One region of the Pedobacter sp. B4419 genome, then DNA from elsewhere that is predicted to be linked to it. Evidence: riboswitches for the same ligand, from Rfam matches in the RefSeq annotation. Region 1 holds a riboswitch; the other holds the start of a gene.
The links. A riboswitch is a leader RNA that binds a small molecule or an ion and turns the genes downstream of it on or off. The one in region 1 is predicted to bind cobalamin.
Positions count from the first base shown of each region.

Region 2: it holds a riboswitch for cobalamin, as region 1 does, so the genes downstream of both, metE (5-methyltetrahydropteroyltriglutamate--homocysteine S-methyltransferase) here and AC570H_RS06105 (TonB-dependent receptor plug domain-containing protein) in region 1, are expected to answer to the same signal.

Region 1 covers NZ_JCASSL010000001.1:1,521,059-1,528,809, forward strand. Annotated here, with positions in the region: gene AC570H_RS06095 (TonB-dependent receptor plug domain-containing protein) at 1-27, shown strand, start outside; gene AC570H_RS06100 (serine hydrolase) at 158-1,414, opposite strand; cobalamin riboswitch at 1,514-1,702, shown strand; gene AC570H_RS06105 (TonB-dependent receptor plug domain-containing protein) at 1,791-3,830, shown strand; gene AC570H_RS06110 (YncE family protein) at 3,827-4,960, shown strand; gene AC570H_RS06115 (YncE family protein) at 4,970-6,100, shown strand; gene AC570H_RS06120 (PKD domain-containing protein) at 6,103-7,062, shown strand; gene AC570H_RS06125 (PKD domain-containing protein) at 7,101-7,751, shown strand, end outside.
Region 2 covers NZ_JCASSL010000001.1:2,283,104-2,290,854, forward strand. Annotated here, with positions in the region: gene AC570H_RS09500 (NmrA family NAD(P)-binding protein) at 1-8, shown strand, start outside; gene AC570H_RS09505 (helix-turn-helix domain-containing protein) at 69-875, shown strand; gene AC570H_RS09510 (serine hydrolase domain-containing protein) at 933-2,669, shown strand; gene AC570H_RS09515 (MerC domain-containing protein) at 2,801-3,190, shown strand; gene AC570H_RS09520 (hypothetical protein) at 3,195-3,344, shown strand; gene AC570H_RS09525 (acyl-CoA thioesterase) at 3,345-3,731, opposite strand; gene metE (5-methyltetrahydropteroyltriglutamate--homocysteine S-methyltransferase) at 3,789-6,092, opposite strand; cobalamin riboswitch at 6,252-6,452, opposite strand; gene AC570H_RS09535 (3-oxoacyl-ACP reductase family protein) at 6,740-7,480, opposite strand; gene AC570H_RS09540 (winged helix-turn-helix transcriptional regulator) at 7,572-7,751, shown strand, end outside.

The sequences.
Region 1 (7,751 bases):
GCCGGTGTAAGCTTTAATTTTAAATAACATACCTGTCATTCAGACGGAAGGAGAAATCTGATGAGCGCAGTTTGATGTTGCAGATCCTTCGATCACAAGCTTCGTTTTAATACGATGCATTAAGTATAACAAAGCCCGAGTTTTTCGGGCTTTGTTGTTATTTGTTGCTGTAATCCATTTTGTACTTGTCCAAATTGGGCAGGTTCTTTTTGCTTCGGTTCAGCTCGTATTCGTAAATGGTCCTCCCCAAATTCTTCATAAAAGGATAGCATACGGTTTCGTATTCGTATTTGCCATCATTGTAAATTCCATCTTCGTTAGATTGAACTACTGCGGTTAGAAAATATTCTACTTTGTTCTTAAAGTCTACGAAATACGAATTATCGATAATGTAACCATAACTGTCACCATATTTATTAAAGATCCTGATATTCGGATCTAGCGTTGCATTTTTCTCTCGTCCATAATACAGCATCTTGGCGTAGGTTGGCCAAAAGTCTTTCGGGTCATATTTTGGATAATCGCTTTCTGTAGGCAATTTGCTCATGTAGGTATAAATGAGTTTGTAATCGGTGGGAGTGAGGTTAAACCTTTCCTTTGCCGGAAATGCTTCAGGCATGATCAAACGTTTCATTAACAATTGCTGATCGCCAACGGTAAAAACATTCTTGTTGGCAAAGCTGTAAGGTTCGTTTACCAATTGTTCTTTGCCGTCTAAATAACCCTTGCCCACCAATAAATTGGTTAAGGTTAACGGATAATCCTTATTGTCAAATTGGGCATCTTGATGGTAGACCAATTTGTCGTCTTTGTAAAAATCGATAGGGTTGGTGTTTCTGGCCGATTCGCCACCATCGCCAATGGCTAGCCTATTCAGTATTCGACTATCGTTCATGCCGTATTTTTTCAGCTTTGCATTGATTTCTGCCCGGCCAATAAACTCAAATAATCGATTAAAGGCATCATTATCGCTGGTTAAGAGTATCTTTTTAACGTAATGTTCAATGGAAGGCTTTCCGTTTGCGGCGCTTTCGTCTTTCAAAACCTTGGTCTGGCCTTTAAAGCTGCTATCGGTTAGCATAACCAGATCGGCACTCATGCCTTTGCTTTTTAACGCATTTACCTTTTCTAAGGCAAAGACTACGGCAGCCAGCTTAACAGTACTGGCGGGGTAAAAATACCGTTGCGGATTAAAATTGTAGCTAAAGGTTTTAAAACTCGGTTTATTGTTTTTATCGCGGTTCACCTGTGTATAGATTACCTGAACTTCGTTTTTGTTGGGGTGATTTAAAATTCCCGAAAAGAGTTCAGGCTTGTCTTGCATTAGTTTTTGCAGGAAAACGGTGTCTGTTTGTTGTGCCATCGCCTGGATGCTGATGATAAATAATGAACAAAGGGATAATAAGGTACGCATAAGCTCTATTTTGAACCTAAATATAGGGTTTTATAAGCGTTTGCAAAACCGTGTAATTGTAACATCTCCTTGCCATATTTGCTTCTGTGCTTAATTTGGCTATATTTGCATCGCTTTTGGTTCCCGATTTTAGGATTGGGATTAAAAGGGAATACGGTGTAAATCCGTAACTGTCCCGCAGCTGTAAGCTCTGTAACGATTTTCAAATCTTGGCCACTTTTTCGCAAGAAAGGGGAAGGCAGGAAATCGGGAGTAAGTCAGAAGACCTGCCTTAGCATTATATTTTCATAGCTTTCGGGGATTGAAGCTAGGAGTAGATGCTTGTTGATACATGCTCCTTAATTTCTGTTTGCTGTGGGTTTAACTCACAACAAAAATGACAAAAAAGAATCTGGCCTTTTTTAAAGGCTATGTTGCTTTTATTGGTTTCGCTGTAGGGGGAATGCTGTGCGCATTTCCAGGCATTGCCCTTGCCCAAAATACCGATACGCTGACCAAGGTTAACCAACTTAAAGAGGTCAAGATAAACGAATATCGCGTAAGCAGGCAAAGCTTGTCGCCAGCTGCCCTGCAGGTTTTAACGGCCGAAGACCTGAAGCGGATCAATAGCCTATCTGTTGCCGATGCCATTAGGTATTTTTCTGGCGTACAGCTCAAAGACTACGGAGGCATTGGTGGTTTAAAAACGGTCAATGTCAGGAGTATGGGTACTAACCACACCGCTATTTTTTATGATGGCATCCAATTGGGCAATGCGCAGAATGGCCAGGTAGACCTGGGAAAATATTCACTGGACAACTTAGAGGAGGTTTCACTCATCAGTGGACAAAGCAACGAGCAGCTGCAACCAGCCAAGGGCTATGCTTCGGCAAGTGCCATCTACCTTAAAACAAGGGCTCCGATTTTTGAGGATAGAAAATACAGCATTAGCGCCAATTTTAAAACCGGAGATTTCGGTTTGATCAATCCTGCATTTGTTTATCAGCGCGAAATCAGCAACAACATTTCGGCCAGTGTAAGCAGCGAATACATCAGGGCCAATGGAAAATACAAATTTAGGTATACCAACGGTATTTATGATACTGCAGCGGTAAGAAATAACGGCGATGTAAATAGATTCAGGCTAGAAACGTCTTTATTTGGCAAACTTAACAAACAAGGGAAATGGCATGCGCAGCTTTACTCTTTTTTATCAGACAGGGGATTGCCAGGTGCCATCGTTTCTAATAAATTCGATTACAACCAGCGCATCTGGGACAGAAACGTATTTGTACAAGGCAATGTAACGCAAAACTTTGGCGAACGGTTATCCATTTTGCTCAACACCAAACTGGCTTATGATTATACCCGTTTTCTCGATCCGGAATATGTAACCATTAACGGTTTTCTTGATAATCGTTTTCACGAAAGGGAAGCCTACGTTTCTTTGGCCGCCAATTATAAACTGGCCAGCATATGGAATGTGTCTTTCGCATCAGATTATCAATATCAAGACCTCAAAGCCAATCTTTATCGCTTTGCTTATCCCCGCAGAAATACCTTTTTAAATGTGCTTAGTACTTCACTAAAGCTAGAAAGGCTCGAAGTTCAGGCAAATATCCTGAGCACTACCATCAATGACGAGGTTAAAGAATATTCTTCGGCAGGAAATAAGCAAGTGTTTAGTCCGACACTGATGTTTTCTTGGAAACCGATGGAGCGGTCAAACCTGAGGCTAAGGGGTTTTTATAAGGATATTTTCAGGATGCCTACTTTTAACGACCTCTATTATACTTTTATTGGCAATACTTTGCTCAAACCCGAGTTTGCCAAACAATACGATTTGGGTTTTACCTACCTCAGTTCATTTAAGGAGCAGCGCCTTGCCTATATCGAAGTTCAGGGCGATGTGTATTACAACCAGATAAAAGATAAGATCATTGCGCAGCCGGGTGCGAACCTGATCCGTTGGATCATGTACAATTTGGGCAAGGTAGCCATCAAAGGAGCAGAACTGAACCTGAAAAGCGGTTGGAGGTTTGGAAAAGACGTGGCAATTGGCGCAGCCATCAATTACACGTTTCAACAGGCTGTTGATGTAACCGACCCTGCGGAGGATAATTATAGGCAACAAATCCCTTATATCCCTAAACACAGCGGTTCTTTCTTGGCCAAAATAGATTATCGCAAATGGCACGCCAACTACAGTTTTATCTATACCGGTTATCGCTATAACCAAAAAGCCAATATCATTTACAATTACATGGAGCCTTGGTACACGCACGATTTTGCCTTGAGCTATCAGTTTAAGCTTCGTCAGGCCAATTTTAACCTTAATGGCGAAGTAAACAACCTACTTAACCAATACTATGATGTTATTCCAAACTTCCCGATGCCCGGAAGGAATTACCGGATCACCTTGAATTTTAAGCTATGAGCCTGACCAATAAATCATATTGCCTCTTGATTGCTTTTTCGCTGATCTTTTGGGGCTGCAGAAAAGACCCTAAGCCTTTGCCTGCAGAAATTAGTCGCATTGAGCCAGACCCCACCTCAGCCATTAAAGGTTTTTACCTGGTTAACGAGGGCAACATGAACATGAACAAGGCTTCTCTTGACTATCTCGACCTGGTTAATGGCATTTATACCCGTAACCTCTACAATCAGGTTAATCCAGAAGTAACCAAGGGTTTGGGTGATGTAGGCAATGATATTGCCATATACGGCAGCAAGCTATATGTAGTAGTTAATATCTCTAACAAGGTAGAAGTGTTGAATGTCAAAACCGGCAGGCGCATCGGCCAGATCAACATCACAAATTGTCGCTACATTACATTTAACAATGGCAAAGCCTATGTGAGTGCTTATTTGGGCCGCGTAGGCGATCCGACAGCACCCAATGGAATTGTAGCAGAAATCGATACCGCTAAGCTGATCATCAACCGCACGGTAGAGGTAGGCCGGCAGCCAGAAGAAATGGCTGTTGTAGGCAACAAACTCTATATCGCCAACTCGGGTGGCTATAGTCCGCCAAACTACGAAAGCACGGTTTCGGTAATTGACCTCGCCAATTTCAGGGAAGAAAAACGCATTCAGGTAGCGCTAAACCTGCACCGCTTAAAGGCCGATCGCTATGGCGATCTCTATGTGACCTCGAGAGGCGATTATTATACCATTCCTTCACGGCTTTATGTAATCGATACCCATACCGATCAGGTTAAAAAGGTTTTTGATATCGCGGCCAGCAACCTGGCTATAGACGATGACCTGGCTTACGTGTACAGTACGGAGTGGAGCTACATCCAAGGCAAGAATACCATCAGCTACCACATGATCGATATCAGGAACGAAACCCTGCTTGCCCAAAAATTTATAACCGACGGTACGGAAAAGAACATCAAGATTCCTTATGGCATTGCCGTAAACCGGGTCAACAAAGATGTTTACGTAACCGATGCCAAAGATTATGTAACACCCGGCAAGCTGCACTGCTATAATGCTTTTGGGAAATTAAAATGGTCGTTAACTACCGGTGATATTCCGGCACACATTGCTTTTGTTTACTAAAAATCAGATATGAAAACCCTTTACAACAAACATTTCAAAACAATAGCGTTTGCCTTTTTATTAGGCACGTTATTGATCAGTTCCTGCAAAAAGGACCGTACACCTGCGCCCGAGCCAAAAGTTCCGGAAATAACGGGTACAAAAGGCATCTATGTGCTTTGCGAAGGTTCAATGGGCTATAACAACAGTTCGCTTACCTACTACGATGTTGCAAGCAAAAAAGTAGAAACGGATTATTTCAAAAAGATTAATGGGAGATCGCTGGGAGAAACAGCCAATGATCTAAAAGCCTATGGCAGCAAAATGTACTGTGTAGTAGCAGGCATCCAGGGAAAGACACAGTCTTTTGTAGAGGTGATTGACATTGCAACAGGACGCTCATTAAAAAGCATTCCCTTTAATGCCAATGGCGATGGTTTGATGCCCAGATACGTTGCTTTCTATAAAAATAAGGCTTATGTATCTCGTTATGATGGCAAAATCAGCCGCATTGATACCGCTTCTTTAACAGTTGATTTGGAGCTGCAGCTGATGAATGGCGCCTCGCCAGCTACCGGACTGGAAGGACTGGCCGTAGCAAACGGAAAATTATATGTAACCAATTCCAATCATCCTTATTATCCAACCGGACTAAAAGATAAAGTTACGGTAATCGATTTGGCCACTTTTACCAAAATCAAAGACATTACCGTAAGCTACAATCCGGTAAAGATTGCCGCTGCGCAAAATGGCGATCTGTTGGTGGTTTCGTGGGGAGACTACGGCACGATATTGCCAACGTTGCAACGCATCAACAGTGTAACCGATGCTGTAACTGGAAATTACGATTATAATGTAGGTCCAATTGCCATCAATAAAAACAAGGCCTACCTGATTACCGACTGGAATATGAATTCTGCATCGCTTGAGGTAAGTACTGGAATTGCCGGAGGAAGTCTGATTACCGATGGAACCGCAACAGGTTTAATGTATGGGGTAACCGTAAATCCTTTCGATGACACTTTTGTAATTGCAGATGCGATCAGTTTTGGAAGCGATGTGGGCAAGGCTATCGTCTTTGATAAAAACGGCAAGTTCAAGTATGATTTTGCAACTGGCGCTACACCTCAGCACGCCGTATTTAATTATAGCTATAAATAAAAATGAAGAATTATTCTTTCAAGACCAACATCAGATACCTAGGATTGGTGCTGGTACTTTTAGTGGTTTCCTGTAAAAAAAGCAAGGAAGATGATAAACCTTTGCCAAAGGCTAATAGTCCCTTTATCAGCAAGATATTTGATTATAAGCCAGCACCGGGACAGTTTATTAACGATGCGAGTTACGGCACCTTGGCAAAGGCCAATGCATTGATTGGCACGGCCGATAATGGTTTGTTGTCTTTAGGAGCTTATGGGGGCTTTGTGGTATTCGGCTTTGATCATGCCATCAAAAACGAAACTGGCTTTGATCTCGGTATTTTTGGCAATCCACTGGTTGGCGTAGGGATGGAATGGTCTGAGCCAGGTATTGTTTGCGTTATGCAAGACAAAAACAAAAACGGACTACCTGATGATGGCGAATGGTACGAATTGGCTGGTAGCGAATACAATGCACCAGAAACCAAGAAAAACTACAAAATCACTTACTATATGCCGAATGCGCTTGCCGATGATATCAAGTGGACCGACAACTTAGGCCGCGAAGGCTACGTGCTAAGAAACATGTTCCATAACCAGCAATATTATCCCAATTGGGTTAGCGGAACAGAGATTTCATTTGAAGGCACCCTGCTCAAAAATACTTTAGCTGATAATGGCATCGTTACCAATTTCCCTTTTGCTTTTGGCTATGCCGATAACGGCTCTGCAACCTATTTGGCGCTGCAAGACCAGTTGGGCAGGGGCTACAATGCCTTTGATATCGATTGGGCTGTTGATCAAAGCGGGAAAAGGGTGTCGCTGGCCGATATAGATTTTGTGAAGGTATATACCGGACAGAATGCTAACGGAAATCCTTTTCATCCTGTAACCGATAATCCACATTCTCGCTACTTGGGAGAGATATCCACAGAAATTGCCGGCGCCATAGATATCCGCCTGTATCAGCAACAGAAAAAATAAACAACAAATTATAAAATCAAACTAATTAACCCTTTAAAATGAGAATTACAAAATACCTCTTACTCGCTACTTTATTTGTTTCAATATTAGCTGCTTGTCAAAAAGACGAGGCTGCAAAGCCACCTGTGCCTATTTTGGGAAACACAATTCCCGAAGTTTCTGTTAAGCTCAAGGAAAAATATGATTTCAAGGTAACTACGCTCAATGGCGAAACATTTAGCAACGAATGGACCCTTGACGGCAAAGTGGTAGGCAACAACTACAATTACACCTTTACCCCAACTATAGCTGGCACTTATACCTTGGTCTATAAGGCAAGCAACGCCACTGGCAGTTTTTCATATACCTATAAAATCACGGTACCTGTGCCAGTAGTGGCGCCAACGGCAAACAGCAGCAAATTCATTAGTACGGTATTCGAGTACTTGCCGGCACCAGGCCAATTCATCAACGAAGCTTCAGTTGGCTCTTTGGCCCAGGCACAAAAGCTAATCGGCAATACCAATAACCTTTTAACCCTTGGCGCTTTTGGCGGTTATATTATTTTTGGCTTCGACCACTCTGTAAACAACCAAACAGGTAATGATTTGGCTATTTATGGCAATCCGATAGGAGGTACCACACCTTGGGCCGAACCCGGAATTGTAATGGTAAGCCAAGATAAAAACGGAAATGGTTTGCCTGATGAC
Region 2 (7,751 bases), 760 kb from region 1:
AAGCCTAATCTTAATGCTTAAACTTGTTCCTGTTTGTAACCAACAAAGCCTATATTTATCTAATTGATATGCTAGAGCTACAAACAGGAACTTTTTTTGGCGCACACCATAAAGTGATCAACCTACCTGGATTGGTGATCACAGATACCCAATACACCAAAGACAAAGTAGATTGGCATTACCACCAGAACCCTTATTTTACTTTCCTATTGCAGGGAAGCATGCTCGAAGCCAACAAAAAGGAAAGTTATGAATGCCTGCCTGGCACCCTGCTTTACCATCACTGGCAAGACGCCCATTACAATGTTAAAGGACCCGGATTTGTACAAGGATTGCATGTTGAATTAAGTCCCTTTTTTGCAGAAAGGTTCGAGCTCAGCCACAGCCCTATCGAAGGAAGTCTGCAACTGCATCATCCGATGCTCAAATCTATTTTCCAGCAGCTTTACCTTGAAAGCAAAATCAACGATTCCATTACGCCCATTGCCATCGAAGCACAGCTGCTAAGGGCTTTCGAACTGCTTGGCAAAGAACAGCAATTGACCAACAATAGCCATCCCAAATGGGTAAAGAAGGTAAAAGATGCCTTGCATGAGTACACGCATTCAGACTTGAATCTCAGCAAATTGGCCCTAATAGCCGATGTGCATCCCGCGCACCTTTCAAGAGATTTTCCTAAATATTTCAAGGCCTCCATTGGTCAATATCTGCGTCAGTTGCAGCACCAAAAGGCTAGTCATTTGTTGCTAACAGATGCTTCTTTAACAGAAATTGCCTATAGCTGTGGATTTGCAGACCAGAGCCACTTTATCCGGCGGTTTAAAAAAGAGACAGGCCTCAATCCATTGAGCTATAAAAAAATGATGCAACGTTAAAAATATTCTATTTTTTGGCGAATTAACTCCCTACTATTGCCCCCATAAAATAGCGATATGACAATCAAAACATCAATAATTACCTTTTTCTTGGCCCTATCAACTTTCTGGCAAAGCCGTGCGCAAGACATGAAAGCCTATGAGGGACATTGGGAAAGTACCTTGCCTAACCAACAGGCTTTTAGTCCAAAGGTTACCATCAGTCCGATTAATGCGCATGAAGCAATATTCATCCTAACCAGCCTGAATGGTTCCATCCGACAACAATTTTCGTTTACTCCCGACAAAGAATTTGAGGTAAAACTAAGCGATGACTTCATTTTCAAGGGATCTTGGGATCAAAAGAAACAGTGTGTCACAGGATTTATCAAATCTGGCCAGTGGTTTTATCACCTCCAGCTTGCCAAAAATGCAAAGCATGAATTTGAGGCTACCTGGAATATTTTATTGACCCAAAAATTCAATTCACCATTTTACTTAAGCATAGAAAATGCCAATGGCGAGCAATATGAAGCTTATGCCTTTAGTTCGGAAGCGCGCTATCCAGGCTTTTTTTGTTATGATTTCAAAAAGAAGGACGACCTTATCTCTTTCCGCGATTTTAGAACTGGTTTAACTTTTAATGGAAAGCTGGAAGACAAGCAACTCCCTTTGGAAATTAAAATCGGCAAACTCTTATTGGCCAAATTAATGCTCAAATCCTCTGTAAACGAATGGAATTTAAAATCTAGTGCTCCACCAACACCATACTCCAGCCAGCAACCTCAACAGCTTAATGATGACTTAAAGACCCTCAGCTTAAAGCAAAGCGGATTTAAAATCAATGAAAGCTACCTCCAAAAAATGGTAGATAGCATTAACGCCAACAAAATCACCAATACACACAGCGTATTGATTGCCAAAAACAGCCAATTGCTTTACGAAGCCTATTTTGGAGGCAATGATGCAGCTTCACCCCACGACATGCGTTCGGCTTCGAAAAGTATTTCTTCGGCATTGATCGGTATTGCCATTGACCAGCATATTTTACTTGATACAGCTCAAAAATTAGTCGATTTGTTACCTCCATCCTACCAAAACTTGATGACGGCCCCGCGTAAACAGGCCATCAGTTTGGGCAGCCTGCTCACCATGAGTTCGGGGCTTGATGCGGTAGATTTTGGGATAGACCGAAAATCTGTAGCGGCCGAAGACAATTATCAACCTACCAGCAACTGGGCTAAAACAGTGTTAGAAGCACCGATGATCAATTATCCGGGTATCCATGCCAATTATGGCTCGGCCAACCCCTATTTGCTGGGTTTTGCATTGGCCAATCAATTGGGACCACAAACGCTGGGTTTTATGGATCAAAACCTGTTTAAGCCTTTAGGGATAGACAATTACATTATTCAACAGGATGAAAAGGCCAACCCCTATTTTGGTGGCGGTGTTTTCATGCGCTCTCGCGATATGCTCAAATTTGGATTGTTATATGCGAATAAAGGCCAATGGAAGGGCAAACAGCTCATTAGCAAAGATTGGATAAATGCTTCATTCAAAAATTACCTGATGTTGGAAAATCATCCTGAAAAAAATGGTTATGGCTTTTTGTGGTGGCACTACAGCTACAAAATCGGCAACAGAAATATCGAATCCATTGAAGCGCGTGGTGCCGGTGGCCAGTATATCTTCATTCTTCCGGCATTAGATATGGTGGTGGTCATTACTTCTGGCAATTTTAGGAACGGCAGGGTATGGCAACCAGAAAAGATAGTAGAAAATTATATTTTACCTGCTTTCATTAACAATTAGGCCCTTTTTAAAAAGCAAATGCAACAGCCTATTCCCTGTTGCATTGCTTAACTTAACTATTAATAATGATGAGGTTCAAATATATATACATTATTTTATAAATGCAACAAAATTGCATTTATATTTGTAACATGAAATCTCGTTTAAATTCCCAACTGTTCGACAAGGTCGGCATGTCAGCCTCGGTAGCCTGCGCCATACATTGTGCATTGCTTCCCATTGTACTTACATTACTACCTATCGTAGGCTTAGAGTTCCTGGCCAATCCGGCTATAGAACTGAGTATGATCATCCTTTCCTTAGGCCTTGCCTGTATCGCCTTATCCAGTGCCTATAAAAAGCACCGAAAAGCATTGCCATTTGTTATGCTGATGCTGGGCTTTGCTTTTATTGCCTTCGGCCATTTGATACACGCTATAGAAAGCTACCTGATTCCTTTGGGTGGTTTGCTGATTGCCATTGCGCACTTTATCAACCTTAAACTCACCAAATCATGTAGTCATAATGGCCCTAAACCTTAAAATCATGCATAAAAAGAAACTCTTATTTGTGACCCTTTTATTGCTGATGACTACGGTACAACCTGCCTGCAAGCATGAGCAAATGGATACCAGAAAGCTCTACTTAAAATACCTGAAAAGCCATATTCGAAAAACAGCCGATCCCGTTCGGTAATTATTTAAGGATAGGTACCGGCTTTTTCTCCTGATTGATCGAAACAAAGGTAAAGTCGCCGTGAACGGCCAATTCCCTACCCTCGGCATACATCTGTTCAATGTAGATTTCTACATTTACTTTCAGGCTGGTATTGCCTACATGAACCACTTTGCCTATAAGCTCTACAATGGTTCCGGCAGGAATTGATTTTTTAAAATCGATGCGGTCGCTGCTTACGGTTACCATCATCTGCCTACTGAAACGGGTAGCCGTAATAAAAGCCACTTCGTCCATCATGTGCATGGCCGTTCCGCCAAAAAGGGTATCGTAGTGATTGGTGGTGTTTGGAAAAACCGCTTTGAAAATGCTGGTTTGAGAAGCGTTTATTCTTTCTGCTAAGGTCATAATTTAAAAATTAACCCAAGCAACCTTAATGGTTACTTGGGTATAGGTGATGATTTATTAATTTTTTCGCATTTCTTTGGCGGCTTCTACCATTTCGATCAGGGCGCTTTTGGTTTCGTCCCAGCCCCTAGTTTTAAGACCACAATCTGGATTTACCCAAAGTTGCTCAGGCGCAATTACCGATTTAGCTTTGTTGAGCAGGCTGATCATTTCTTCACGTTTGGGCACCCTTGGCGAATGGATATCGTAAACTCCGGGTCCAATTTCATTTGGATATTTAAAATCGGCAAAGGCATCCAAAAGCTCCATTTGCGAGCGCGAAGTTTCAATAGTGATCACATCGGCATCCATATGGGCAATGTGCGCGATGATATCGTTAAATTCTGAATAGCACATGTGTGTATGGATCTGGGTATCGTCTTGCACTCCACTCGCCGCAATTTTAAAGGCATTTACCGCCCAGTCTAAGTATTCCTGATGCTTTGCTGTTTGCAATGGCAAGCCTTCCCTAATGGCTGGCTCGTCTATCTGGATAATCTTGATGCCAGCCTGCTCTAAATCCATAACCTCATCACGTATGGCTAAGGCTATTTGCGCACAGGTAACAGCGCGTGGCTGATCATTGCGCACAAAAGACCACTGCAAAATGGTAACCGGCCCTGTAAGCATACCTTTCATAAACCTGGTGGTTAACGATTGTGCATAAGTGGTCCATTTTACTGTCATGGCATTTGGCCTGTACACTTCCCCATAAATTATAGGTGGCTTTACACAACGAGAGCCATAGCTCTGTACCCAACCATTTTTAGAAAAGGCAAAACCAGCCAATTGCTCGCCAAAATATTCTACCATGTCATTGCGCTCAAACTCGCCATGAACAAGCACGTCTAGGTCAATTTCTTCTTGCCATTTTACGGCTTTTGCGGTTTCTTCGGCTATCAATATGTTGTATTCTTCTAAAGAGATCGATCCATTTTTGAGTTTCGCGCGCCAGCTTCTCACTTCGGGAGTTTGTGGAAACGAACCAATGGTAGTGGTGGCATAACTTGGCAGTTTTAAGGAATTTCTTTGCTTCGTCCTGCGATCGGCAAAAACACTGGTTCTTTCAGAATCCTGTGCCGTAATTGCCGCTACCCGTTTTTGAACCGTTTGGTTATGGATAATTTTGGCATGCCTACGGTTGTGCTGTGCCAATTGGTTATCAGCCAGCTGTTTGTTCAAGGCAGGAGTTTCTTCGCCATTGGCCAATTTTTTCAAAGCCACTACCTCTGCTATTTTTTGTTTGGCAAAGGCCAGCCACTGCTTAATTTCTGCCGACAGGTTTTTCTCATCGGTTTCGAGGTCCAAATCGCATGGAGAATGCACCAATGAACAAGATGGCGCTATCCAAACCCTGTCTTTGCCCAATATGCTTACCGCTTTTTCAATGAGTTGCAAAGAGGCATCGAAATCATTCTTCCAAATATTGCGTCCATCAACCACACCTAAAGAAAGGATGGCATTTGGAGGGAAAACCTCCAATACCTTGTCCAATTGTACAGGCGCACGCACCAAATCAACATGCAGCACATTAAATGGCAAAGAGGCCACCAAAGGGAAATTGGTATTGAGGTCTTCAAAATAGGTAGCCAACACGATTTTTAGGCGTGGAAATGCCTTCCTGATCTCCTTATAGGCATTGCTGAAGGCCTGCTGTTCTTTTGCAGAAAGATCGAGGCAAAGAAAGGGCTCATCAAACTGTATATATTCCACGTTTAAAGCTTCTAGGCGACGTAAGATTTCGAAATAAACTGGCAATAGATTGTTCAGTAGCGATAGCTTATCAAAACCAGCCTCTTTTTCCTTGCCCAGCAACAAATAAGAAACCGGACCGATCAATACGGGTTTAGTGGTGATACCCAATTGTTTGGCTTCATAAAACTCGTCGATAATCTTGGTAGAGAAAAGCTTGAATTGTTGGTTTTTATAAAATTCGGGTACGATGTAATGGTAATTGGTATCGAACCATTTGGTCATTTCCATGGCTACCACATCCAGTCCGTCTTTTTGATAGCCCCTGGCCATGGCAAAATACAGGTCGAGTTCTACATTGCCACTCTTTAGGATTACTTCGTTGTAGCGTTTCGGAATCGCTCCAAAACAGAATGAATGGTCTAGTACCTGATCGTAGAATGAAAAGTCGTTAGATGGGATTACATCAATACCTGCTTGTTTTTGCAGTTCCCAGTTGGCTTGCCTCAGGTTTTTACCTACCTGAAGCACACTTTTGAAGGTGGTTTTGCCTGCCCAATAGTTTTCGCAGACCTTTTTAAGTTCGCGCTGGCTACCTATACGCGGATAGCCCAAATTTTGCGTTTGCATCTTTTAAAGATTAAGTGAATAAAATCATTAAAAGCCCTACGCCTTATCCGTACTTTGGCAATAATAAAATGGAAGGGAAACAATGCAGACATGCCAATCCCATTAGGAAAAGGCTCAAATTGCATCATACCAGACCAATGGCTTTATTACGCGAAAGCATCGTCAATTCGATAAACGGCAGGTCTCCTGACTTATCCCCCATCTTATCGCCTTCCCATTTTGATTGCTCGAAACAGTGGCTTTATGATAAGATCGTTGCCTTTACAGGCAGGATTTACAGTTGCGCGACAGCTCGTGATTTGCACACGATTCCCTATTAACCTCGATATTACACCGAGGACCGATACCGGTTGATGAAAAATAAAGTGAAGAACTTACATCGGGGTAAAGGTAGGGAATAGAAAGGTAATTTTTGCTTTTCAGTTGACAGTTTTCAGTTATCAGTTTTGGTTAATAGTTCATGTCAAATCGGCGTATCGTCATTGCGAGCGAGCGAAGCAATCTTTTATCAATGAGTTGTAAGCGCTAGTTTGCAGTTCTCGGCTTGCAATTAAACCGCAAAGCATACAAGCACCGATCTTTGCACGGTTCTTGTATGCTTTGCGGTCAAACCAGTCAGCCAATGAACTAATGAACCAATGAACCAACTAAGCGTTCAATCCACCATCAATAGTCAAGGCACTGCCGGTAATGTATTTTCCTTCTTCGCTGGCCAAAAAAGCCACCAAGCCAGCAACATCGGCCCCAGTGCCATATTCTGGCAAGGCCATGCGGGTTCTTAAGAAATCGGCCAGTTCGCTATTTGCCGGGTTCATATCGGTATCAATTGGACCTGGTTGTACCACATTTACAGTAATGCCTTTCTTGCCTAAATCTCTAGCCAAGCCACGTGTAAAGCCTTGAACCGCAGCTTTGCTCATTACGTATAATGTGCCACCTGGACCACCTGCATTATCGGCCATATTGCTGCCAATAGTAATGATACGGCCACCTGTAGGCAAGTGTTTTACCGCAGCCAATGCCGCCGCATAAACCGCTCTTACATTTACCGCCATTATATCTTCATAATCTTGTAGGGTATGCTCTTCAAATGCACTTCCGATATAAATTCCGGCGTTGCTTACCAAAATATCAAGTGCACCAAATTGCGCAACGGTTTGTTCAACCGCTGCTGTTACGGCAACAGGATCGGCACTATTGGCTGCAATGGCTTGGGCTTGGCCACCATTGGCATTAACTTCTTGCACCAAGGCTTCTGCTTTCTCTGGAGAGCTGTGATAAGTAAAGGCTACAATAGCGCCTTCGGCTGCTAATCTTTTAACGATGGCGGCACCAATGCCACGGCTGCCTCCGGTTACTAGGGCAATTTTATTTGCTAATTTTTTCATGATTTTTCTATTTTTTCTTCAAAATTAAACAGCTTTCTTCTATATTTGATTGTACACGATAAATTGTTAGGTACTAACAAAAAAGTAAGTAATGAGAAAAGAGACTTCAACCAACGCCATTAACGAAAAGCAGATTAACGACAGCTGTGGCATGGCCTATTCGCTGCATGTATTAGGTGGCCGTTGGAAACCAGCCATTTTATGCAGACTAACCTATGGTACCTGGCGTTTTGGTGAGCTGAGAAAGAGCATTGATGGCATTTCTGAGCGG